4 regions of the Arthrobacter sp. FW306-06-A genome follow, and region 1 is predicted to be linked to each of the others. Evidence: predicted binding sites of a transcription regulator. Region 1 holds the regulator's gene; each other region holds the start of a gene.

The links. Region 1 encodes Rex, which represses fermentation and respiration genes when NADH is low (regulators of the CRP and FNR family bind a similar motif). Its sites were predicted from a motif close to CTTGTGAANNNNTTCACAAG; they were not measured.
Region 2: a site for Rex is predicted at 4,463-4,482, ahead of araB (ribulokinase). Genes of this name have one in related genera too.
Region 3: a site for Rex is predicted at 1,360-1,379, ahead of LFT49_RS03655 (queuosine precursor transporter). Genes of this name have one in related genera too.
Region 4: a site for Rex is predicted at 1,914-1,933, ahead of benA (benzoate 1,2-dioxygenase large subunit). Genes of this name have one in related genera too.

The regions. Positions count from the first base shown of each region.
Region 1 covers NZ_CP084552.1:3,651,897-3,657,773, reverse strand. Annotated here, with positions in the region: gene LFT49_RS17145 (30S ribosomal protein bS22) at 91-189, shown strand; gene LFT49_RS17140 (HAD family hydrolase) at 258-1,076, opposite strand; gene LFT49_RS17135 (glutaredoxin family protein) at 1,155-1,409, shown strand; gene LFT49_RS17130 (redox-sensing transcriptional repressor Rex) at 1,421-2,125, shown strand; gene LFT49_RS17125 (Yip1 family protein) at 2,200-2,982, opposite strand; gene LFT49_RS17120 (YceI family protein) at 3,186-3,734, opposite strand; gene LFT49_RS17115 (histidine phosphatase family protein) at 3,938-4,618, shown strand; gene LFT49_RS17110 (TlpA family protein disulfide reductase) at 4,621-5,232, shown strand; gene LFT49_RS17105 (cytochrome c biogenesis CcdA family protein) at 5,248-5,877, shown strand, end outside.
Region 2 covers NZ_CP084552.1:920,258-926,134, forward strand. Annotated here, with positions in the region: gene LFT49_RS04425 (MFS transporter) at 1-206, shown strand, start outside; gene mmsB (multiple monosaccharide ABC transporter permease) at 307-1,584, opposite strand; gene mmsA (multiple monosaccharide ABC transporter ATP-binding protein) at 1,589-3,118, opposite strand; gene chvE (multiple monosaccharide ABC transporter substrate-binding protein) at 3,227-4,357, opposite strand; gene araB (ribulokinase) at 4,624-5,877, shown strand, end outside.
Region 3 covers NZ_CP084552.1:735,945-741,821, forward strand. Annotated here, with positions in the region: gene LFT49_RS03645 (TIGR01777 family oxidoreductase) at 1-663, opposite strand, end outside; gene LFT49_RS03650 (TetR/AcrR family transcriptional regulator) at 690-1,346, opposite strand; gene LFT49_RS03655 (queuosine precursor transporter) at 1,570-2,304, shown strand; gene LFT49_RS03660 (hypothetical protein) at 2,425-3,360, opposite strand; gene LFT49_RS03665 (dienelactone hydrolase family protein) at 3,516-4,274, opposite strand; gene tgt (tRNA guanosine(34) transglycosylase Tgt) at 4,310-5,596, opposite strand; gene LFT49_RS03675 (SRPBCC family protein) at 5,667-5,877, opposite strand, start outside.
Region 4 covers NZ_CP084552.1:4,153,008-4,158,884, forward strand. Annotated here, with positions in the region: gene benB (benzoate 1,2-dioxygenase small subunit) at 1-398, opposite strand, end outside; gene benA (benzoate 1,2-dioxygenase large subunit) at 434-1,819, opposite strand; gene catA (catechol 1,2-dioxygenase) at 2,149-3,030, shown strand; gene LFT49_RS19470 (benzoate/H(+) symporter BenE family transporter) at 3,122-4,399, shown strand; gene LFT49_RS19475 (TetR/AcrR family transcriptional regulator) at 4,777-5,391, shown strand; gene LFT49_RS19480 (aldehyde dehydrogenase family protein) at 5,515-5,877, shown strand, end outside.

The sequences.
Region 1 (5,877 bases):
TGTAAGAATCTGTCAGTTGTTCAGTTCGTAGCTATGTCCGCGGACATTCTCCATCAGACAGGTACTGCATCTAGTTTGTAAGGAACTTTCGTGGGTTCAGTTATTAAGAAGCGTCGCAAGCGTATGGCCAAGAAGAAGCACCGCAAGTTGCTTCGCAAGACCCGTCACCAGCGCCGCAACAAGAAGTAGAAATACTTCCAACAGCGTGCAAATGCCCGTCGCCTTCCGAGGCGGCGGGCATTTTGTTTGTTACCGGGCTACGCCCGCGGGCCGCGCATCCGGGCGAAGCCCTTCCAAAGGCCGTAAACCGCACCGCCAAAAGTGGCTGCCTTGAGGCCGAACGTGGCAGCGCGGCGGCCGGCGCGGAAGTCGTAGACCGGCCAGTTCCGGTCCCGCGCGTGGCGGCGCAGCTTGGCGTCCGGGTTGATGGCCACGGGGTGCCCCACCAGCGACAGCAGCGGGACGTCGTTGAAGGAGTCGCTGTAGGCCCAGCAGCGCTTGAGGTCCAGGCCCTCCTCGTCGGCGATGGCCTGGACGGCTACGGCCTTCGCCGAGCCGTGCAGGATGTCTCCCACCAGGCGGCCGGTGTACATGCCGTCTGACACTTCGCCCACCGTCCCCAGGGCTCCCGTCAGTCCCAGGCGGGTGGAGATCACGGTGGCCACCTCGATGGGCGTGGCCGTTACCAGCCAGACGCGGCGGCCCACCCTGAGATGCTGCTCCGCCAGTGCCTTGGCGCCCGGCCAGATCCGCGAGGCGATCATCTCGTCGTAGACCTCTTCGCCGAGGGCCTTGATGTCGTCAACGGTGATCCCGGCGGCCAGCGTCAGGGCCGAATCCCGCACGGCATGGACGTCATCGATGTTTTCCCCGCGGGCCACGAACTTGAACTGCTTCCATGCGAAGCCGGCGGCCTGGGCCAGGGTAAAGGCTCCGCGCTGGTGCATCTTGCGTGCCACATGGAAGAGGCTGGCTCCGCGCATCAAGGTGTTGTCCACGTCGAAAAACGCCGCTTCGCCCGGCTGCGGCTCGGCAGCCGGGCGCGTGACTACGGCGACGTATTTCTCCTCGGGCATGGTGTTGAGTCTAGTCAATCCGCTGGCCTGCCGCCGTCGGCGTCACCGGCAGCACGCGAACGGCGATACCGTTAAGCCATGGCTACACCCCGCGTCGTCCTGGTCACCAAAGCTGACTGCCACCTTTGCGAAGACGCGCGCGACGCCGTCAGCCGGGTCACTGCCTCATTGGGCCTTACCTGGAGCGAAGAGTTGGTGGACAACCAGCCCGAGCTGCGGGAGCGCTACGCCGAGGAAATCCCGGTGGTGCTGGTGGACGGCGTACAGCGCGACTTCTGGAAAATCGACGAAACCCGGCTGGAACGCGTGCTGCAGCGCGCCATGGCCCAGTAGGGGGAGTGCCGGTGACCTCCCTGGATTCCACGCCGCAGCCGCTTCCCGACCTTCCGGCTGCCACGGGCACGCCGCCCAAGCAGATACCGCCCGCAGCCGTAGCCCGGCTGACCCTCTACCTCCGCGCCCTGAACACCCTGCTGGCTGAGGGCGTGGAGCGCGTCTCCTCCGAATCGCTGGCTGAAGCCTCAGGGGTCAGTTCCTCAACCCTGCGCAAGGACCTGTCCTATGTGGGATCGTACGGAACCAGGGGTGTTGGCTACGAGGTGCAGTACCTCAGCCGTCATATCGCGGCAGCGCTTGGACTGACGCACGACTGGAAAGTGGCTATCGTCGGTGCCGGCAACCTCGGCAAGGCGCTGGCGCGGTACGGCGGCTTCGAGTCCCGCGGGTTCGACGTCGTGGCCATTTTCGACGCCGACCAGATGGTGGTGGGCAGCGAGGTGGGATGGCTGCGGGTCAGCGACGTCGCGGACCTCGAAACAGTCCTGCACCGCACCGGGGCCAACATGGTGGTGCTGGCGCTGCCGGCCGCCGTGGCCCAGGGCGTCTGCGACCGGGTGGTGGCGGCGGGCGTCCACAGCGTCCTGAGCTTCGCCCCGGTGATGCTGCAGGTTCCCGACGGCGTCAACCTCCGCAAGGTGGACATGGCCACCGAACTCCAGATCCTGGCCTACCACGCGCAGCGGGCCCAGACACCCGGACAGACAGCCTAGCGCTGGCTTAACGCAGGCGGCCCGGGACGCATTGCTGCGTCCCGGGCCGCCTGTTTGCCAGCAGACGTGCTGGGTTACCGCCCGTAAGGGTTGCCGAACCCACCCGAGTACGGGTTGGCGAAAGGCTGCTGCTTCCGGAAGTACGGGGCAGCTGCAGGCAGGTAAAGCAGCACAATGGCCACGATGCCCAGGACGGTTCCAAGCGTTCCGAGGGAGGGAACCCCAAACAGGCCGAAAATGGACAGCGCTGCAAAGACCGTCCCCAGGATGCGGGCCCAGTTCTTGCCCTTGCGGATGAAGAAGGCCACCAGCAGGTAGAGCGCGGCGCCGATGATGGCAAAGACCACCAGCGTGCCGGCGATGACGCTCTTGATGCTGTCGTAGCTGATGTCTGTTCCGCTCGACTGCATCTGCTGTTCAAAGAGCTGCCGGAACTGGGGGTCGTCCAGCTGGGTGAGCCCGAGGAGCATGCCGATGACGAAAATGGCGGCCGACGCAATCAGCAGCCAGAAGGAGATGTTCACAAGCTGGGGGACGCCGTTGCTTCCGGCGGGCTGCGGCTGCTCCGAGGGGTACTGGGCGTAAGGGGACTGTCCATACGGCGACTGGCCGAACTGGGACTGGCCGTAGCCGGGAGCCTGCGACCCATACTGCGGTGCATTCTGGCCGTACTGGGGTGCATTTTGGCCGTACTGCGGTGCTGCCGGCGGCTGCGAGCCGTACTGCGGAGCGTTTTGGCCGTACTGCGGAGCGTTCTGGCCGTAGCGCGGCTGGGCTCCGGACTGGTCGTTGCCGGATTGTCCGGGGCTGGTGCGCGGGTCTTCGGACCCGGGAGGCGGGACGGGAGGAGTACTCATGGGCGTTCCTTCTGCAGGGTCGGGATCCAGTTAGGCTGCCGGGAATCGGTCCTCAGCCTTCCCCCCAGCATGGCTTAAGTCCACCGTACCCCCGGCGGGCGGCGTTGTGGATCATTCGGGAGGTGTTGATGCACCGCGTTTGCAGGTTAAACACGGCACCCCGGCCATGCCGTGCAGGCGGGCCGGGGTGCCGTGAAGGGGAATTAGGCTGCGGGAGCGATGAAGGCGAGTTCCAGGTTGATGGCAACCTTGTCGCTGACCAGCACGCCGCCGGTTTCCAGGACGGCGTTCCAGGTCAGGCCGAAGTCCTTGCGGCTGATGGTGGTCTCGGCGGAGACGCCGGCGCGGGTGTTGCCGAACGGGTCCACGGCCACGCCGTTGAACTCGGTTTCCAGGGTCACCGGACGGGTAACACCCTTGATGGTCAGGTCGCCGGTGAGTTCGTAGCTGTTGCCCTTGGCCACGAGGCCGTTGGAGACGAAGGAGATCTCGGGGAACTTCTCCACGTCGAAGAAATCCCCGCCCTTGACGTGGCCGTCGCGGTTGGCGTCGCCGGAGTCAAAGCTGGCGGTCTTGATGGTGGCGTTGATCTTGGAATCGACCACGTCCTCGGCCAGGTCCAGGGTGGCGGCGGCTTCGGTGAACTGCCCACGTACCTTGCTGATGCCGGCGTGGCGGACGGTGAAGCCAATCTCGCTGTGGGAGTTGTCCAGGGTCCAGGTGCCGGTGGTGACGTCTGCGGGAAGTGCCATGATGTTGCTCCTTGTATAGCTGTGTCTGTGGTGATCCTGCTGTTGAAGCTTCATAAGTTGAAGTCTCAACTAACTTGCTGCATCCAGTATAAACATGCATTTGCATGTTTTGTTCCCGGGTCCGGAACATTTCTTCAAAAACTTCAGTTCTACTGAACGTAGAAGATTTCGGATCGCGCGCCATCTTTGAGAAACTGGTAAACATGCCCCAAGCCACTGTCCATCTGCTCCGCCACGGCGAGGTCCATAATCCCGACGGCGTTCTCTACGGGCGGCTCCCGGATTTCCACCTTTCCGAGTTGGGGCAGGAGATGGCCCGCATGCTTGCGGAGTACTTCCGGCAGCGCGCCGAGCACGGAGCCCGCATCACCTACCTCGCCGCCTCTCCGCTCGAGCGTGCGCAGGAAACTGCACGGCCGACGTCGGAAGCCCTGCAGCTGCAGATCCACACAGACGAGCGGATCATCGAAGCGGAAAACTACTTCGAGGGCATGAAAGTCACCAAAGGTGAACTGCGCCGGCCACGGCACTGGCCGCACCTGGTCAACCCGCTGCGCCCGTCCTGGGGTGAGCCGTACAAGCAGCAGGCGGCGCGGGTGGCAGCGGCTGCGCAGGACGCGCGCCGGAAGGCGATTGAACTTGCGGCCGGCGATTTTGGCGCAGAAGGCCCTGAGGCCATCCTGGTCAGCCACCAGCTGCCCATCTGGGCCACCCGGCTGAGCGCGGAAGGGCGGCCTTTGTGGCACGATCCCCGCAAGCGCGAGTGCACCCTGACTTCCGTTACGTCCCTGGTCTTCGACGACGCCGGCTCGCTGTTGCGGGTTGAGTACAGCGAACCCGCAGCATCCCTTCTTCCCGGTGCCGCCAGCACCCCTGGAGCCTAGTAGTGAGCAACAGCAACCTTCCCTCGCGCCGCAGCCTGCTCGCTGCCGGCGGCGTGGCGCTGACCGCGCTGACCCTTGGCCTGTCCGGCTGTGCCCAGGAGGATGCTTTGGCCAAGCAGGCCAAGGCGGGGGACAACAAGAACTACGTTGCCGGTGACGGCTCCGTGACCGAATTCGCCGCTGCGGACCGCAAGGAAGCCGTGCAGATCCAGGGTGCCCTCTTCAACGGCACCGCCGTCACGCCTGCCGACTTCCAGGGCAAGGTGAGCGTCCTGAACTTCTGGTTCGCAGCCTGCGCCCCCTGCCGCGTGGAAGCGCCGCTCCTTGAAGCCCTGCACCAGGAGTTCAAGGACCAGGGCGTCCAGTTCTTCGGCGTCAACCTCCGGGATGAGAAGCCAACGGCGGAGGCGTTCGAAAAGACCTTCCACCTGACCTACCCCAGCTTCGACGACAAGGACGGCGCCGTCCTGCTGTCCGTGTCCGGCCTGGTGCCGCCCGGAGCCGTGCCCACCACCCTGGTCCTGGACAAGCAGGGGCGGGTGGCCTCCCGCGTCCTCGGCGAGATCGAGAAGGGCACCCTAAAGGCCCTCATCACCGCCGCAGTGGCGGAATAGGAACAGGCCGGGACCGTGAACAGCCCCTTCGCCGAAGCCATCCTCAGCGGCTCCATCCTGCTGGCCATCCCGGTGGCACTGCTCGCCGGGCTGGTCTCCTTCCTTTCGCCCTGCGTCCTCCCGCTGGTACCCGGTTATCTGGGATACGTGACCGGCCTGAGCGGCGTGGACCTGGAAAAGCAAAAACGCGGCCGCATGCTGGCAGGCATCGGATTGTTCGTCCTGGGCTTCTCGGTGATCTTCGTCCTGCTGGGCGGCGCGTTCGGCCAGCTGGGCACGCTCATCACCGGCAGCCAGAACGCCTGGATCACCCAGCTTCTGGGCATCCTGGTGATCATTATGGGCATCGTGTTCATGGGCGGCTTCAGCTGGCTCCAGCGGGACGCAAAAATCCATGCCAAGCCGCCCGCCGGTCTCTGGGGTGCCCCGCTGCTGGGCCTGACCTTCGGGCTGGGCTGGGCGCCGTGCATCGGCCCCACCTACTCGGCCGTGCAGCTGCTGAGCCTCTCCGGCGGGTCCTCAGCCGCCAAGGGCGCTTTCCTGGCATTCGTGTACAGCCTGGGGCTGGGCATTCCGTTCCTGCTGATCGCACTGGCCCTGCGCCGGGGGATGGGCGTGATGGCGTTCTTCCGCAAGCACCGCCTG
Region 2 (5,877 bases), 1.8 Mb from region 1:
CGGTCCTTAGCTTCGCCTCGCTTATGGGCTCCAGTGGGGGAGTGGTGGTGCAACCCGTGCTCGGCCGGGCCGCCGACCTCTATGGCTACCCTGCATCGCTGGCATTGGGCGGCGCGGTGCAGTTGCTGGCGGCACCCTTCATGCTGCTGAGCCGGCGCCGGCGCGCGCCGGCCGACTTCGCCGCGGGCCTGGCCGCCGCACCCTGATAGGGGCGGAAAGCGCTGGAGCCGGGAACAGGGAAGGCCCCCGTTGCCGGGACTGGGTCCGGGCAACGGGGGCCACCACGAGCGCAGGTGGAGATCCGTCCTACTTGACGCCTGCTTCCACTGCTTCGCTGGCCGGAGCCGGCTTCTCCTGTGCGGGCGGAGGGGAGGTCTTCAGCTTGAAGCGTTTCCCAATGTCGCCGCCGCCACCGCTGCGGTTCTTGTTGAAGATGTCGAAGCCCACGGCGACAAGGAGCACCAGGCCCTTGATGAGCTGCTGGTAGTCGGTGCCAAGGCCCAGGATGGACATGCCGTTGTTGAGCACGCCCATGATGAGTCCGCCGATCATGGCTCCGGCGACGGTTCCGATACCGCCGGTGACCGCGGCGCCGCCGATGAAGGCCGCGGCGATGGAATCCAGTTCGAAGCCGGTTCCACCGGCCGGCTGCGCCGAGTTGAGCCGGGCGGTGAAGACGAGGCCCGCCAACGCGGCCAGCACGCCCATGTTTACGAAGAGCCGGAACGTTACGGCCTTGGTTTTGATGCCGGACAGTTCAGCCGCATGCAGGTTGCCGCCGATGGCGTACGTGTGCCGGCCGAAGACACTGTTGTTCATGAGGGCCGTGTACGCGATCACCAGGGCGGCCAGGACCACCAGGACAATCGGGGTGCCGCGGTAGGACGCCAGCAGGAACGTGATGATGAGCATGAGCAGCGCCGTGAAGGCGGTCTTGATGACGAACCACACCAGGGGCTCGCTTTCGAGGTCGAACTTCCGGCGGATCCGGCGTTCCTTGAGCGCTTGGATCAACAGCGCGGCCGTGGCCCCGACGCCCAGGATGACCGTGAGCCACTCCAGTACGGAGGTGCCGCCGGTGAGGTCGGGAAGGAAACCGCCGCCGAGGGCCCGCAGTTCGGCCGGGAAGGGGGTGATCTGCTGGTTCTTCAGGGTGATGAGGGTCAGGCCCCGGAAGATCAGCATGCCCGCCAGTGTGACGATGAAAGCTGGAATCCCCACGTAGGCGATCCAGTAGCCCTGCCAGGCGCCCACCAGGGCGCCGACCAGCAGGCAGGCGGGGATGGCGGCCCACCATGGCCAGCCCCAGTGCACGATCATGACGCCGGCCACGGCGCCGATGAACCCGGCCACCGAGCCGACGGAAAGGTCGATGTGCCCGGCGATGATCACCATGACCATGCCGATGGCCAGGATCAGGATGTAGCTGTTCTGGACCACCAGGTTGGTGACGTTTTGTGGTTCCAGCAGGATCCCGCCGGTCAGTCCCTGAAACAGCAGGACAATCAGGATCAGGGCAACGAAGATGCCCACCTGGCGCAGTTGGCTTGTGAGGAATCCGAGCGATTCTCTGAGGGCGGACATTTCGCTATTCCTTCTCTTTGGTCATGTAGTGCATCAGGGTTTCCTGGGTGGCCTCGGCAATGGGAACTTCACCTGTGATGTGGCCGGCGGCCAGCGTGTAGATGCGGTCGCAGATGCCCAGCAGTTCAGGCAGTTCCGAGGAGATGACGATGACAGCTTTTCCTTCGGCCGCGAGTTTCCCGATAATCGTGTAGATCTCGTATTTGGCGCCAACGTCGATTCCCCGTGTGGGTTCATCGAGGATGAGCACGTCCGGATCGGAGAACATCCACTTGCTCAGCACCACCTTCTGCTGGTTGCCACCGGAGAGCTTTCCGGTAATGGCCGCCACCGACGGAGCCTTGATGTTCATGCTCTTCCGGTAGCCGTTGGCCACCACGGTTTCCTGGTTCTTGTCCACGAAGCCGCGTTTGGCGAGCTTGCGCAGGGCCGCCAGGGAGATGTTCCGCTTGATGTCCTCGATGAGGTTCAGGCCGTAGTGCTTGCGGTCTTCCGTGGCATAGGCGATGCCGTTCCTGATGGCGTCGGACACCGTGGCAGTGTTAATTTCCTCGCCGTACTTGTAGACCTTGCCTGACGTGGCGGTTCCGTACGTGCGTCCGAAGACGCTCATGGCAAGCTCGGTGCGCCCAGCGCCCATGAGCCCGGCCAGTCCTACCACTTCGCCCTTCCGGACGTACAGGTTGGCGTTGTTGACCACCATGCGCGTGTGGTCCTGGGGATGGCGCACTGACCAGTCCTCGATCCGCAGGACTTCCTCGCCGATGTGCGGCTCGCGGTCCGGGTACAGGCTCTCCAGGTCCCGGCCCACCATGCCGCGGATGATCCGTTCCTGCGTGATCTGGCCTTCGTCCAGCCGAAGCGTCTCAATGGTTTTGCCGTCCCGGATGATGGTGACTGCATCAGCCACCTTGCGGATCTCATTGAGCTTGTGGCTGATGATGATGCTGGTGACGCCCTGGCCCTTCAGGTGGAGGATCAGGTCCAGCAGGTGGCCGGAATCCTCGTCGTTAAGGGCGGCAGTGGGCTCGTCCAGGATGAGCAGCTTCACTTCCTTGGACAGCGCCTTGGCGATTTCCACGAGTTGCTGCTTGCCCACGCTGATGTGCTGCACGGGGGTGACAGGGTTTTCGTCGAGGCCGACGCGGGCCAGCAGCTTTGCTGCCTCCAGGTTGGTCTTGCGCCAGTCCACCCACCCGTTGGTGGCTTGTTCATTGCCAAGGTAGATGTTCTCGGCAATGGACAGGTACGGGCTGAGGGCCAGTTCCTGGTGGATGATGACGATTCCGCGCTTTTCGCTGTCCGAGATGCTGGAAAAGTGGCAGGGCTCGTTTTCGAAGAGGATTTCCCCCTCGAAGGTGTTGTGTGGATAGACGCCGGACAACACTTTCATGAGCGTTGACTTGCCGGCTCCGTTTTCCCCGCAGATGGCGTGGACCTCGCCACGGTTCACATCGAGGGTGACGTCCTGCAGCGCTTTCACGCCGGGGAACGTCTTGGTGATTCCTCGCATTTGAAGAATGGGTGTGTTCATCGTCAATTCCCACTGACTGTTCGGAGCTTGCCTTCCTGCTGCTGCAGGAGGCTGCGGGTGGGGCTGTGGCCCGGGACGGATACCCAGGCCACAGCCCCCTGACGCTGACTACTTGACGTCGGCGTCGGTGTAGTAACCCGAGTCGATCAGTTCCTTCTTGTAGTTGTCCTTGGTGATGATCACGGACTTCAGCAGGAACGCCGGGACAACCTTGACCTTGTTGTTGTAGGTCTTGGTGTCGTTGGTTTCCGGCTCCTGGCCCTTGAGGACCGAATCGACCATCTTGACGGCCTGCGCGCCGAGCTGGCGGGTGTCCTTGAAGATGGTGGAGTACTGCTCGCCGGCGATGATGGACTTGACGGAACCCTTTTCGGCGTCCTGGCCGGTGACCACGGGCAGGCTGCCCTTGGCGTAGCCGCCGGTGCTGGTGAGGGCGGAGAGGATGCCGATGGACAGGCCGTCGTACGGGGAGAGGACGCCGTTCAGCTTGGTGCCCGAGCTGTAGGCGGAGGTGATGATGTCCTCCATGCGCTTCTGCGCCACCGGTGCCTGCCAGCGAAGGATCGCGGCCTGCTCAAACTTGGTCTGGCCACTGGGGACCTTCAGGGTGCCGGCGTCCATGTACGGCTTCAGGGTGTCCATGGCGCCGCTCCAGAAGAAGTTGGCGTTGTTATCGTCGGGGCTGCCGGCGAAAAGCTCGATGTTGAACGGCCCCTTGCCGTCAACCTTCTTGCCGCTGGCGTCCAGGAGGCCCAGGCCCGTCAGCAGTGAGGTGGCCTGCTGCACACCCACGGTGTAGTTGTCGAACGTGGTGTAGTAGTCCACGTTCGGGGTGCCGTTGATCAGGCGGTCGTACGCGATGACCTTGACGTTCTGGTCCTTGGCCTTGGCCAGGACGTCGGTCAGGGTGGTGCCGTCAATCGCGGCGATGATCAGGGCCTTGGCGCCCTTGGTCAGCATGTTTTCGATCTGCGACACCTGCGTGGGGATGTCGTCATTGGCGAACTGAAGGTCTGTCTTGTAGCCGAGGTCCTTCAGCGACTTCTCGACGTTGGCGCCATCGGCAATCCACCGTTCGGAGGTCTGGGTGGGCATCGAGATCCCGACCAGTGAATCGCCGGGCTTGGCGGCACCGCCGGATTCGGTGGCGGCTCCGCCCCGGGAGCCACAGCCGGTGGCGCCCACCGTCAGGGCGAGGACAAGGGCCACCGCGCCCATGAGTTTTTTGATTCTCACCATTTTCTCCTTCCGCGGCAGCATTGCCGCGAAGTGTTGTTGGACAGGCAGCACCGACGCTTCCTGGTCCTGGTCACATTGTTGATGTGCCGGTTCAATATAGACCGCTTTGTGAACGCTAACAAGAGCAAGCCATCGAAATTTCGCAACTTTTTCGGTTCCATTGACTTCTTTCTTGTTAGCGTTCACACTTGCTGCAGCACCTAGCTTGACCCCGACCCCTACAAACCCGGTAATGAGGCCTCCCGCCTCCCGGACGGAGGCCACCCATGCCAGAAACGTTGTTCACTTCCAGCTCCGACTCCCGCCAAGACCACTACGTCATCGGGGTGGACTACGGCACCCTTTCGGGCCGTGCCGTGGTGGTGCGGGTCCGCGACGGCAGGGAACTCGGCAGCGCCGTCCACGAGTACCCGCACGCGGTGGTCACCGATTCACTGCCCGAAGACACGGCGGGCGCCGAATCCGGCGGACGTCCCGCAAGGCTTCCCGGTGAATGGGCACTTCAGGTGCCCAATGACTACCGGGAAGTCCTGCGCAAGGCGGTCCCCGCCGCAGTGGCGGACGCGGGGATCGACCCTGCCGCCGTCGTCGGCATCGCCACAGACTTCACCGCGTGCACCATGGTGCCGGTCAAGGCTGACGGCACCCCCCTGAACGAACTGCCCGGCTTCGCCAACCGGCCGCACGCCTATGTGAAGCTCTGGCGCCACCACGCAGCGCAGGGGCAGGCTGACCGGATCAACCGGCTCGCTGCCGACCGGGGCGAGGACTGGCTTCCACGCTACGGGGGACTGATCTCCTCCGAATGGGAGTTCGCCAAGGGCCTGCAGCTGCTGGAAGAGGACCCGGAAGCCTACGCCGCCATGGACCACTGGGTGGAGGCGGCCGACTGGATCGTATGGCAGCTGTGCAGCCGGTACGTCCGCAATGCCTGCACTGCCGGCTACAAGGGCATCTACCAGGATGGCCGGTATCCGTCCGAGGACTTCCTGGCGGCCCTGAACCCGGACTTCAAGGACTTTGTCAGCTCCAAGCTGGAGCACACCATCGGTCGGCTGGGGGATGCCGCGGGCACCCTTACCGCCGAGGCTGCTGCCTGGACCGGACTGCCGGAGGGCATCGCCGTGGCCGTGGGAAACGTTGACGCGCACGTCACGGCCCCGGCTGCCAAGGCCGTGGACTCCGGCCAGCTGGTGGCCATCATGGGCACCTCCACCTGCCACGTCATGAACGGCACCGAACTCCGCGAAGTGCCCGGGATGTGCGGGGCAGTGGACGGCGGGATCGTGCCCGGCCTCTGGGGCTATGAGGCCGGCCAGTCCGGCGTGGGGGACATCTTTGGCTGGTTCACCAAGTACGGCGTCCCGCCCGAATACCACCAGGCTGCCAAGGATGCGGGCCTGGGCATCCACGAGTACCTCACCGAACTCGCCTCGCGGCAGGCCATCGGGGAGCACGGCCTGATCGCCCTCGACTGGCACTCGGGCAACCGTTCGGTCCTGGTGGATCATGAGCTCTCC
Region 3 (5,877 bases), 1.6 Mb from region 1:
ATTGACGGGCCCGGTGATGTCGGTCCGTGCGTGCAGGAAGAGGATGCTGCGGTACAGGTCCTCCACGTGGACCCAGCTGAACTTCTGCCGGCCGTCGCCCATATGCCCGCCCAGGCCCAGTCGCGCGAGGGTGGCGAACGGCCTCAGTGCACCGCCGCCGCGGCCCAGCACGATGGCGATCCGCAGCGGGATCTTCCGCGTCTTCGGGGTGTCCGCTGCGGTGAGGGCCGCTTCCCAGGCCCTTGCGACGTCCACGGAGAAGCCGGAACCAAGGTCGCCGTCGGCCTCGGACTGGGGACGGTCGCGGGCATCCCGGTAGATGGTGCCGGTGCTGGCATTCAGCCAGGTGGGCGGCGGGACCTGGCATTGCGAGAAGGCCCGCCCCAGTGCCCGGGTGGTGGCCACCCGCGAGTCCAGAATGATTTTCTTGTTCCGCTGGTTGTAGCGGCAAGAGACAGAGCGTCCGGCGAGGTTCACCACCAAGTCGGCGCCGTTGAGCACCCGGGCCATGCCGGCGTCGTCATCCCATGCGGCTGTGGAACCACCCGCTCCGTCGCGTCCTATGGTCCGCACCGTCCAGCCGTCCTCGCGGAAACGCCTGCAAAGATAGGTGCCAATGAAGCCGGAGGCGCCGGCCACTACGACTGTCTTTGCACTGTTCATCTCTTCCCCCAATGTTCGCTTCTGTCCTAGTCGCGGATGCTGCGGCTCAGGTCGAGGACGTCGTCAAGCACCTTGCTGACACCCGGAATGCGGGCCAGTGAGAGGCCGCGGGCAATGAGCGGCGCTGCGCCGTCCACCAGCTTCCGGGTCCGCCGCTGGCCTTCCGAGGAGTCGTAGACCCAAAAGAGGGTGATCCCCATGTAGCAAAGCCACAGCAGTTCAGGCAGCTCGGCCCGCAGCTTCTTCGGTACGGCGGGGCTGGACCCGTCCACCGTGCGCCTGAAGATATCCAGCGCTGCCTCCCGCGCGGGCGTTGAGTCCGCCGAGAAGGGATTCACCGGCGATGTGGGCCGGATAGCGGTGGCCACGAAATCCGCGCCGAAAGCATGGTAGGGCGCCATGACGTCCAGGCCCGCGTGCAGAGTGGTTTTCAGGCGGTCCGCGAACCCGGCGGCGGCGTCCAGCAATTCGGCTGCCCGCGCGGCGTGTTCGGCCTGCACTTGGAGGTACAACTCGTGGACCAGATCATCCTTGGACGAGAAGTAGTAGTAGGCATTGCCAACGGAAACGCCGGCCTCTGCAGCGATGGCCCGCATGGTGGTCTTCTCGAAGCCGATCTCGCGGAACATGCGCAGTGCGGTGTCCGCCACCCGCTGCCTGGTGTGTTCGCCCTTGGCTGCCACCGGCGCCTCCAAATTCCTGAACGTGTTCAAAAATAGTGTGCCACAAGCAGTTGAACATGTTCAAACGCTCACGGGAATTGGTCTGCCTGCGCCAAGGAGCGATCCCGTCCAACGCGATGCGAGAATTACCCGAGTGCTAATACAACCGGCTGCCCACTGCTGGGCGCCGGCCAACCACTCCCGAACGGACACCGTCATGTCTTCTTCCCCCGGCCAAAGTGCCATGCCCGATGCCGCCCTCCCGCGGCCGGCCCACCAAGGTGCCAGCTTCGCCGCCATCGGTTCGCCCTACTTCGGGATCATGCTGGCGACCATGGCCGTGGTGTTGATCCTCTCCAACATAGGAGCATCCAAGGGCGTCGCCTTCGGCCCCATTGTCACCGACGGCGGCTTTTTCCTCTTCCCCCTCGCATACATCCTGGGCGACGTCATCAGTGAGGTCTATGGCTTCAAGGTGGCCCGCAAGGCCATTCTCACGACCTTTGCGATGTCCGTCTTCGCCTCGCTCTGCTACTGGGTGGTAATTGCGCTGCCCGGCTTCGACGACGAGTACGGAGCCGCGAAGCAGTCCGCCTTGGAAGGCGCCCTGGGCCCTGTGCCGCAGATCGTCCTCGCCTCGCTGCTCGCCTTCCTGGCCGGGCAGACCATTAACTCCTGGATCCTGGTGCGCATGAAGGCACGCACCGGTGAGAAGTCCCTGTGGGCCAGGCTCATGGGCTCCTCCGGCGCTGGGGAATTCGTGGACACGCTGATCTTCTGCAGCATCGCCGCGTCCGTCATCGGCATCACTGACTTCGGCAGCTTCGTGAATTACGTGCTTGTGGGGTTCGTCTACAAGACTTTGGTTGAGTTCCTTTTCGTCCCCGTCACCTCGCTGGCCATCAACTGGGTCAAGAGGCGTGAACCCAGTTACGGCCTCGCAACCCCGCCCGCGGCAGCGGTGACGAACGCCGCGTAGCTGCCGCCCGGCGTCGTGCGTTCCGGCTGTCTGGTTCCGGCACGCCGGAACGGTGCGGGATCGCCGGAAGGAACCGGCGACCTGGTCCCGTTCCGGCGATTTGGCCCTGGGGCGGCCGGGCTACCGTTGGAGTGCGGCTAGGACACGGGCTTTGAACTCCTGTTCGCGGAAGAGGTCGGCCCATTTCACGCGCAGGAAGGTCCAGCCGTTCTCGGTGAGTGCATTCTCCCGCTGCCGTTCCTGGAACAGCACCTCGGGCGTCGGCTTGTAATCGAAGTACTTGGTTTTCCCGTCGAATTCGAGGGCCACCTTCTTTTCCTTCCAGGCGAAATCCAGGCGGTACTGGCCTGCCCCCGTGGCTACGGGGACTTGGGGCTCCGGCAGCGGAAGCTTCAGCCGTGTCAGGAGTTCGCGGGTGAGCGTCTCACCGGCTGACTCCGACCGTGGTTCTGCGTGGGTGAGTGCGAGCCGGAGGGTACGGATCCCGCGGCGTCCCTGCAGGCCGTCAGCCATGCTTTCCATCAGCGCTTTGTCTGCACCGAGCCGGAGGGCGTGGTCCATCAGCACGAGCGCCTGGCGGTAGGTCAGCATCATGGCGCAATCCACTGCCGTCCGCTCAAGCGAGGTCACCCGGAGGCCGCCGCGAATCACCACCTCCGCCTCGGTCCAGGGCCGGGTATGGCCGCAGACATCCTTACCGAGCCGCTCGCTTGAGGGGTTTCCTGGCAGTAGAAGGTGGATCAGGTTATCGACATCCCATAGATACAAACCGTGCAGCCGGGCCGCCGATGTGTGGCTGTACACATAGCCGCCCCGTGAGGTGGTCAGCGTCCCATGGGCATGGGCGTGAATCAACTGCCTGCTGCGAACAGGCCGCGACTGCTTATCCCAGAGCTCGGCGCGGATGTAGCAGCCGTGGCGAAGGCGGACAAGCTTCCGGTTGAGCACCAGGGTCTTGATGGCCCGTCCGTTGAGGCCCTCCTCGTGCAGTTGCCCCGTTCGCCACAGGTTGCCGGTGCTCGGAAGTGCAGGGAGGCGGACTGGCTGTGGTGTCATCCCCACAGGATCCTGCCGCTGCGGCACCGCCGGAAGGCGCCGCCGTCGTTATGTGTAAAACGTCCTGCGGCGCGGGCTCGCCGGAACCCATCGAACTCGCCGCAACGTTCCGGCGATCCGGCAGCTTTCCGGCGAGTTCGACGGCGGGCGCCGGCTTAGCCCTTCAGCGCACCGTCCAGCAGCGCCCGCAGTTCCGTGAAGTGCCGCTCGGTGGCCTCGGGGTGGAACGCGGAGGTGTCCGCCATGGTGTAGCCATGCGGAGCGCCCTCGTAGATTTCATTGGACGCCTCAAGACCCGCTTTCTTGAGCGTTTCACCCAGCTGCGCGACGGCCTCCGGGGCCATGCTCCGGTCGTGGTCCGCATGGCCGAAGACGAACCGAGCTTTTGCGTCCTTGAGCCCCAGGTGCGGGCTGTCCGGCTCGTCGGTGACGAGGCCGCCCGCGTGGAAGCCGCCGCACGCTGCCACCTGGTTGGGGTGGGAGGTGGCAGTGCGGACGGCGAGCCGGGCGCCCATGCAGTAGCCGGTGGTTCCGATGGGGCCGGGTGCAACGCCGTCAAGCTCCCGGAGCGCTGAAACCCAGGCATCGATGTCCGGCAGCGCCTTGTCCGAGGTCAGCCGGCCGACCCTGGGGAAGGCGGCCTTGCCGGCTGCCTCCCGGCCTTCCTGGCTGGTCATGTCCCCGGCGGGGGCCAGCTCCCCAGCCGTTCCTTCCCGGTAGAAAACGTTTGGTGCCAGCACCACGTAGCCCCAGTCGGCGATGCGCTGGGCCATCTCCTGGATTCGGGGACGCAGGCCGAAGGCATCCATGTAGAAGATGACGCCCGGGAAAGGGCCGGTTCCGTTGGTCGGGCGGGCTACCAAGGCCTCGGCGGCACCGTCAGCGGCAGGGATTTCGATGGATTCGATAGGCATGGGGCCACCCTACCGGAGGCACCCGGAAGCGGCTCTCAGGAGTAGTACCGGCCCAGGGTCTCGGCCTTGAAGTCGAAGAACGTGCCGGACTCGATGGCCAGCCGGGCATCGTCCACCATTTTCACCACGAACCGCTCGTTGTGGATGGAGATGAGGGTGGCGGACACCATTTCCTTGGCCTTGAACAGGTGGTGGATGTAGGCGCGGGAGTAGTTGGCGCAGGCGTAGCAGTCACAGCCCTCCTGGAGCGGGCCGAAATCGCGTTTGTACTTGGCTCCGGAGAGGTTGAACCGGCCCTCCGGGGTGTAGAAGGCGGAGTTGCGGGCCACGCGGGTGGGGGAGACGCAGTCGAAGGTGTCGGCGCCGTTTTCGATGGCGGTGAAGATGTCGTCCGGCTCGGAGATGCCCAGCAGGTGCCGCGGCTTGTCCTCCGGCAGTTCCTCATTGCACCAGCGCACGATGGTGCCGAGGTTTTCCTTCTCCAGCGCCCCGCCGATCCCGAACCCGTCGAACGGCATGGCGCCCAGATCACGGCACGCCTTTCGGCGCAGGTCCTCGTACTGGGCGCCCTGGATCACGCCGAACAACGCCTGGTACGGCTTGCCGGCCCGTTCCTCCGTCAGGCGGAAGTGCTCCTCAAGGCACCGCTCCGCCCAGAGCCGGGTCCGCTCCAGCGACTCCTCCTGGTAGCGCCGAGAGTTCTGCAGCGTGGTGAGCTCGTCGAACGCGAACATGATGTCCGCACCGATCTGGTGCTGGACCTGCATGGAAATCTCGGGGGAGAACCGGTGCCGGTCCCCGTTCAGGTGGGACTTGAACCAGACCCCGTCATCGTCGATGTGTGCCAGGCGTTCCTTGCCGGGGGCTACGGCGTCATCCGGGCCGGAGGCGTCCACGGACTTCATGTCGATGACCTTCTTGAACCCGGAGCCCAGGCTCATCACCTGGAATCCGCCGGAGTCCGTGAATGTGGGGCCGGGCCAGTTCATGAATGCGCCGAGGCCGCCGGCTTCGTCAAGGATGTCAGGTCCCGGCTGCAGGTAGAGGTGGTAGGCGTTGGCCAGCAGTGCCTGCGCGCCAAGGTCCGCCATGGATTCCGGGAGGACGGACTTCACCGTTGCCTTGGTCCCGACGGCGATGAAAGCCGGTGTCTGGATCTCACCGTGCGGGGTGGTGATGGTGCCAGTGCGGCCCAGGAACTCCCCGCCGTTTTCGGCCTCCTGCGCCTGGGAGGGCGGGCAGGACTCCGCCAGGCGCGTGCCCACCGTGAAGGAAAACTGTGAACGGGTATCCGGCAGGGCGAAGGCAGGGTTGGCTGGCACCGTACCAGTGTGCCAGCAAAGCGCACGGCGCCAGTAAACCCGGCCCCAGTAAACCCCGGGACCGGTTAGCTCAGCTGGCCGGTTCCGAGGCCGGGTAGTTCGAAGCCCGCCAGGAATCCCAGGACTGCCGGATGGCGTCGAAAGCCCCTGCCCCAAGGTCGTAGGTGGAAGCGACAATCAGCGAGCCCTCGCCCTCCGCGCGGACGTCCTTGATGGCCGGGTGGTCGGCGACCACCAGCAGCCCCTCGCCGTGCTCCGCGTAGCTGTGCACCGTGAGGCCC
Region 4 (5,877 bases), 500 kb from region 1:
CGGAAGTAGAGGGTGAACCAGTTGAAGCGCACCTCCACCTTGCCGCCGTCGTTCGCCAACACTTCGACGTCGGTGATGTTGTGGCCCGCGCGCGGCTCCGGGAGGGAAGTGGCTGATGACCTGTCGGTCTTGATCCGGAACACCCGGTCCTCGATGCCGCCGCGGTTGTCGTAGTAGATCAGGGAAATCTCGTTCTGGGGATCCTGCGTCAGCTGGTCGTCCACGTCCCAGGCCGGCATCCAGAATTCGGAGTCCGGGTGGTAGCACTCCAGCCATTCATCGAACTGGCGGTCATCCAGGAGGCGGGCTTCCCGGTAGAGGAACGCCCGGACGGTTTCGAGGGTTGCGATCTCCTCCGCGGTCTTGAGGACCGGGGTGGTGTGGGTCAGGTTGGTCATGGGTTCTGCGCTCTCTGTGGTTCCTGTGGGCTCTCTCAGGCGGTGACGGGAACGGATTCCAGGGCGGAACGCTCCTCTTCCTCGGCCAGGGCCCGGTCCATGACTTCCTTCCAGTACCCGTGCTGGATGGGGTAGAGCCCCTCGTCTTCGGTGCGCACGCCGGAGGCGATCACCCTTGTCATGCCCAGCGCCTGCGCCTGCTCGTCCGGGCCGGTGATCTCGTGGGTGGAGCCGCGGGTCATGTCATTCCACGGGGCGCTGGTGGCCCAGTAGGTCTTGTTACAGGAGCGGAATTCCTCCAGGTCGTCCGGGGTTGCCATTCCCGTGGCGTTGAAGAAGTCCTCGTATTGGCGGATGCGCTTGGAGCGGTTCTCCTGCGACTCACCTTTGGGGGCGATGCAATAGATGGTCACCTCTGTCTGGTCCGCGGAGATTGGCCGGAAGTGGCGGATCTGGGAGGAGAACTGGTCCATGATGTAGACGTTCGGGTACAGGCAGAGGTTGCGCGAGATGTTGATCATGAAGTTCGCCATCTCCTCGCCGTACTTGGCCACAAGCTCGTCGCGGCGGTCCCACAACGGGCGGTCCTGGGGGTTGGTCCATTCCTGCCACAGCAGCAGGTGCCCGTGGTCGTAGGAGTAGAACCCGCCCTTGACTTTGCCCCACTTGCCGGCGTCCATGGCCTTGGTCTTGTTGGCGGAGTCACCGGCGCTGCGGCGGGCCGTGGTGGCTGCGTAGTTCCAGTGCACTGCGGTGACGTGGTAGCCGTCCGCGCCGTTCTCGGCCTGGACCTTCCAGTTGCCGTCGTAGGTGTAGGTGGAGGAACCGCGCAGCACTTCCAGGCCTTCGGGCGACTGGTCAACGATCGAGTCGATGACCTTGGTGGCATCGCCCAGGTGCTCCTCGAGCGGGAGCACGTCGGCCTTCAGGGAGCCGAACAGGAAGCCGCGGTAGGACTCAAAGCGGGCCACCTTGGTGAGGTCGTGCGAGCCTTCCTTGTTGAAGGTCTCGGGGTAGCCGGCGTTCCGGGAGTCCTTGACCTTGAGCAGCTCGCCGGAGTTCTTGAAGGTCCAGCCGTGGAACGGGCAGGTGAAGGTGGTGCGGTTGTCCGTCTTGCGGCGGCACAGCATGGCGCCGCGGTGCGAACAGGCGTTGACCAGGCAGTTGAGCTTCCCGTCCTTGTCCCGGGTGATCATCACGGGGGTACGGCCGATGTAGGTGGTGAAGTAGTCGCCCACGTTGGGGATCTGCGACTCGTGGGCGAGGTACACCCAGTTGCCTTCGAATATGTGCTTCATCTCGAGTTCGAAGATCTCCTGGTCGGTGAAGATCTCGCGCTTGGCCCGGATGACGCCGTTCTCGCGGTCGTCGATCAAGGCGTCGGCAAGGACCTCGCGGGCATGGATCAGGTTCTCGGTCATGGCGTGCTCCTTCATTGGAGATTGCTGGACGGACGGGCGGAGGTCCACTCGGGAAGAGGCTTCGGCGGCGGACGTTATCCAGCAATTCTTACCGCTCGTGATTGGCCTCACATCAGGCAAATACCTAGGTTCCACCAAGGGTGCCTTTATGTACTGATAATGACTCAAAAGACGCCTAGTTGATATTTGTAGCGTCCTTATCTGCGGCCCTACGATTGAGACCGAGATCACGCGGTGCCGTGCAGGGCAGGTGGAACGTTCCGCCCAGCAGGCCGCGTGGGGAGCAGGAGCCCTTCCTGTCCCATTCAATGAAGAAGGTGGACATCGTCATGACCCAGACCCCAACGGACAGCCGCACGGAAAACGAAGGCACCGCCGTCGAAGCAGGCTCCAAGGCAACCGAACGCTTCGCCGCGTCAGGCAAGCTCTCCCGGGTGGATGTATCCAAGGAACGGGTGAGCCTGCTGGCCGGCGCACTGATCAAGGCCGCCAACGACATCGTCGTGGAGCACCAGGTCACCTATGAGGAATACAACGCCCTTAAAGCATGGCTGATCAAGGTGGGCACGGACGGTGAATGGCCGCTGTTCCTCGACGTCTGGCTTGAACACACCGTTGAGGACGTGAACTCCCAGGACCGACCCGGCACCGTGGGCACCATCGAGGGCCCCTACTACGTCCCCAACTCCCCGGAACTCCAGACGCCTGCCACCGTGGAAATGCGCGACGACGAAGAGGGCACCCCGCTGCGGTTCACCGGCCAGTTCACCGACACCGACGGCAACCCCATCCAGGGCGCCCAGGTGGAGATCTGGCACGCGGACGCCGCCGGTTTCTACTCCCAGTACGCCCCGGGCATGCCCGAGTGGCTCTTCCGGGCCACCGTCAAGGCCTCGGACGACGGCCGGTTCGAGATCAACACCATGCGTCCGGCGCCCTACCAGATCCCCACGGACGGCGCCTGCGGACAGCTGATCAACGCCGCGGGCTGGCACGCCTGGCGTCCGGCGCACATCCACATCAAGGTGTCCGCGCCGGGCTACGAGCCGGTCACGCAGCAGCTGTACTTCCCCGGCGACCCCCACAACGCGGACGACATCGCCTCGGCGGTGAAGCCTGAACTGATGCTGGACCCCCGCCCCCGTTCCGACGGAAAGGGCGAGGAAGTAGTTTATGACTACGTCCTGGCAAAGCAGGGCCAGAAGAAGTAGCACGCAAACTGGGAGATACCCCCGCACGGAGGCGCTCCGGAGCTGATGCTTCGGAGCGCCTCCGGTTTTTCCGCGCCAGCCAGGAGTTCCGATGAGCCATACCCGCCCCGACCCGGCCGCCACATCCGCCGGGTCAGCCCCGCCGGCGCCGGAACCCCTGTTGGAGCGCCCGGGGGTCAGGCCCGCGGGTCCGCGCCGGGTTCTTCGCGACCTGGGCCTGTCGTACGTCTCCAACGGGGCAATCGGGCTCATCTTCGCGGCGTCCGGACCCATCGCCGTCACCCTGGCCGTCGGGACGGCCGGCGGCCTGACCCAGGGCCAACTGTCGTCCTGGGTTTTTGGCATCCTTTTCTCGGGCGGCGCGGCGACCCTGCTGATGTCGCTCATTTACCGGCAGCCCCTGGGCTTCGCGTGGTCCATCCCTGGCACGGTGCTCCTGGGGCCGTCCCTTCAGCACCTGGCCTTCCCCGAAGTCGTCGGGGCCTTTTTCACCTCCGGCGTGCTGATCCTAGCCCTGGGCGCCACCGGGGTGGTGCGCAAAGCCATGGCGCTGGTGCCCATGCCGCTCGTAATGGCCATGGTGGCTGCGGTGTTCCTGAAGTTCGGCACAGACATCGTCGCCGCAACCCAGGACAACCCGGCCGTGGCTGCTCCGATGGTGGCCGCGTTCCTGGTCCTTACCGCAGTTCCCATGCTTGGCAGGTTTCTGCCGCCGGTCCTGGGCACACTGGTGGCGGGCTGCATCGCCGTAGCGGCCAGCGGCCAGTTCAACCTTCCGCCCGGCGGACCGCTCGTGGCCACCCCGGTTTTCACTGCCCCTGACTTTACGTGGGCTGCCCAGCTCGAGCTGGTGGTTCCGCTGGCCCTCACCGTCCTGTTCGTTCAAAATGGCCAGGGCATCGCAGTCCTCCGTGCCGCCGGCCATCAGCCGCCCGTGAATGCCTTCGCCATTGCCTCCGGCGCTTTTTCGGTGCTGAACGCCGGCTTCGGCGCCGTTTCGGCCTGCGTCACAGGCCCCACCAACGCCCTGTTGACCTCGTCCGGGAAGCGGGAGCGCCAATACACGGCCGCCGTGGCGTATGGCCTGCTGGCCCTGGTGTTCGCTGCTTTTGCTCCCACTCTGACCCGGCTGATGCTCGCCGCGCCCAAGGAGTTTGTCCTGGCGTTGGGCGGCATCGCGATGCTGCGGGCCCTCCAGCAGGCCTTCGTCACGGCCTTCGCCACCAGCTTCACCCTGGGCTCGCTGGTGACGTTCGTGGTGACCATCTCCGGCATGAACCTCTTCAACATCCATGCAGCCTTCTGGGGCCTGGTCATCGGCTACGGGGTGTCCCGCCTGCTGGAGCGCGCGGACCACGCCCAGCCGTGAGGCGGGAACGGGCGCGTGCCACAGAACCCGGCGGGGATTCTTCCGTGTCAGCGCGGGTCCGGTTCAACCGCCCAGGCCAGCCGGTGCAGGAAAGTTGCAGTCCTGCTCCGGAACGCCAACCACGCCCGCCGCTTCCACCCGGGCTTCGCGATGACCTGTGGGGCGTGCGGCAGTGCGCTCCCGCCGTCGCGGATAGCGCCCGCAAACAAGAGGGCAACGAGGCTTGCGCTTTCCATCTTTCTCCAAGCTGTACTGGTAAATCCCGGGTGTACCAGTACCCTGCCCGGCAGAAGAAGGCTTCAAACATCAATCGGCAGGCCGGCAAGTACGCCGCTCCATGGTTAGGCAGGTGCAGTGTTAGGCAATAGTCTGGCCAGATGGGGACCAGTGCCGTGAACTCGGGCGAACAGACTGACAGGCAATCGCGCATCCTTGACGCAGCAATGGACCTGCTGTCCCGGCACGGTATTTCGGGCGTTAGTATGCGGGCAGTGGCGCGCGAAGCCGGCGTGGCGCTGGGCCTGGTCAACTACTACTTTGATGACAAGACCACCCTGATCCGGGCAGCCCTGGGCAGGGTGGATGAACACGATCTTTTGCTCGTTGCCCCGGACCCGTCGGTGTCCCCCGATGAGCAGCTTCGGAAGGCGCTCCGGCGGGTGGCGGCCGCCGACCTGCTCACCACCCGGTACCTGTCCCTGCGCCTGCATCTTTGGGCCCTGGCCCAAGCGGATGAGGATTACGCGCAGATCAACGCCGCCGCCTTTGACCGGTACATCGACGGGCTCGCCGCGCTGGTGTCCAGCGCCAAGCCCGACCTGCCCTGGCTGGCGTGCAGGGAGCGGGCTTCGGACATCGTCGTCATCCAAAACGGCATGTGGCTGACGGCGCTGCTCGGGGTGGACAAGGCCTCCATTCAACGAAGCATCGCGCGGACGGAAGAGATCGCGTTCGCGCCGATCCCCGATCCTGACCTGAGCGAAAGAGACTAAAACGCGGGGCCGGACCACGCCTAAAGCGCCGGCCGCAAGGCAACCGTAGCTGCATGAGCAGCATTGAACAAGTGTTCAAGAAATCTATTGAACACTTGTTCAAAGTGCATTACTGTCCTCCGTATGACTTACGCCACATCAACGCAGGACCTTGTTCCAGGCGTCGAAACCGACACAGCGTCCACCCTGTTCATCAACGGCAAGTGGGAACCGGCATCCTCCGGCGCTGTGCGCGAAATCCGGAATCCGGCCGACGGCGAGCTGGCGGCCATAGTCTCCGAGGCCGGCCGGGCGGACGCTGAACGCGCCATCGCTGCCGCCCGCTCCGCCTTCGACTCCGGCGTCTGGTCGGGCGTCCCGGCACCGGAGCGCGGCGCCTTCCTCCTGAAGGTTGCCGCCGGGCTCCGCGAACGCCGGGAAGAGTTCGCCCGTGCCGAGTCGCTGGACACCGGCAAGCGCATGGTGGAAAGCCGCATCGACATGGAC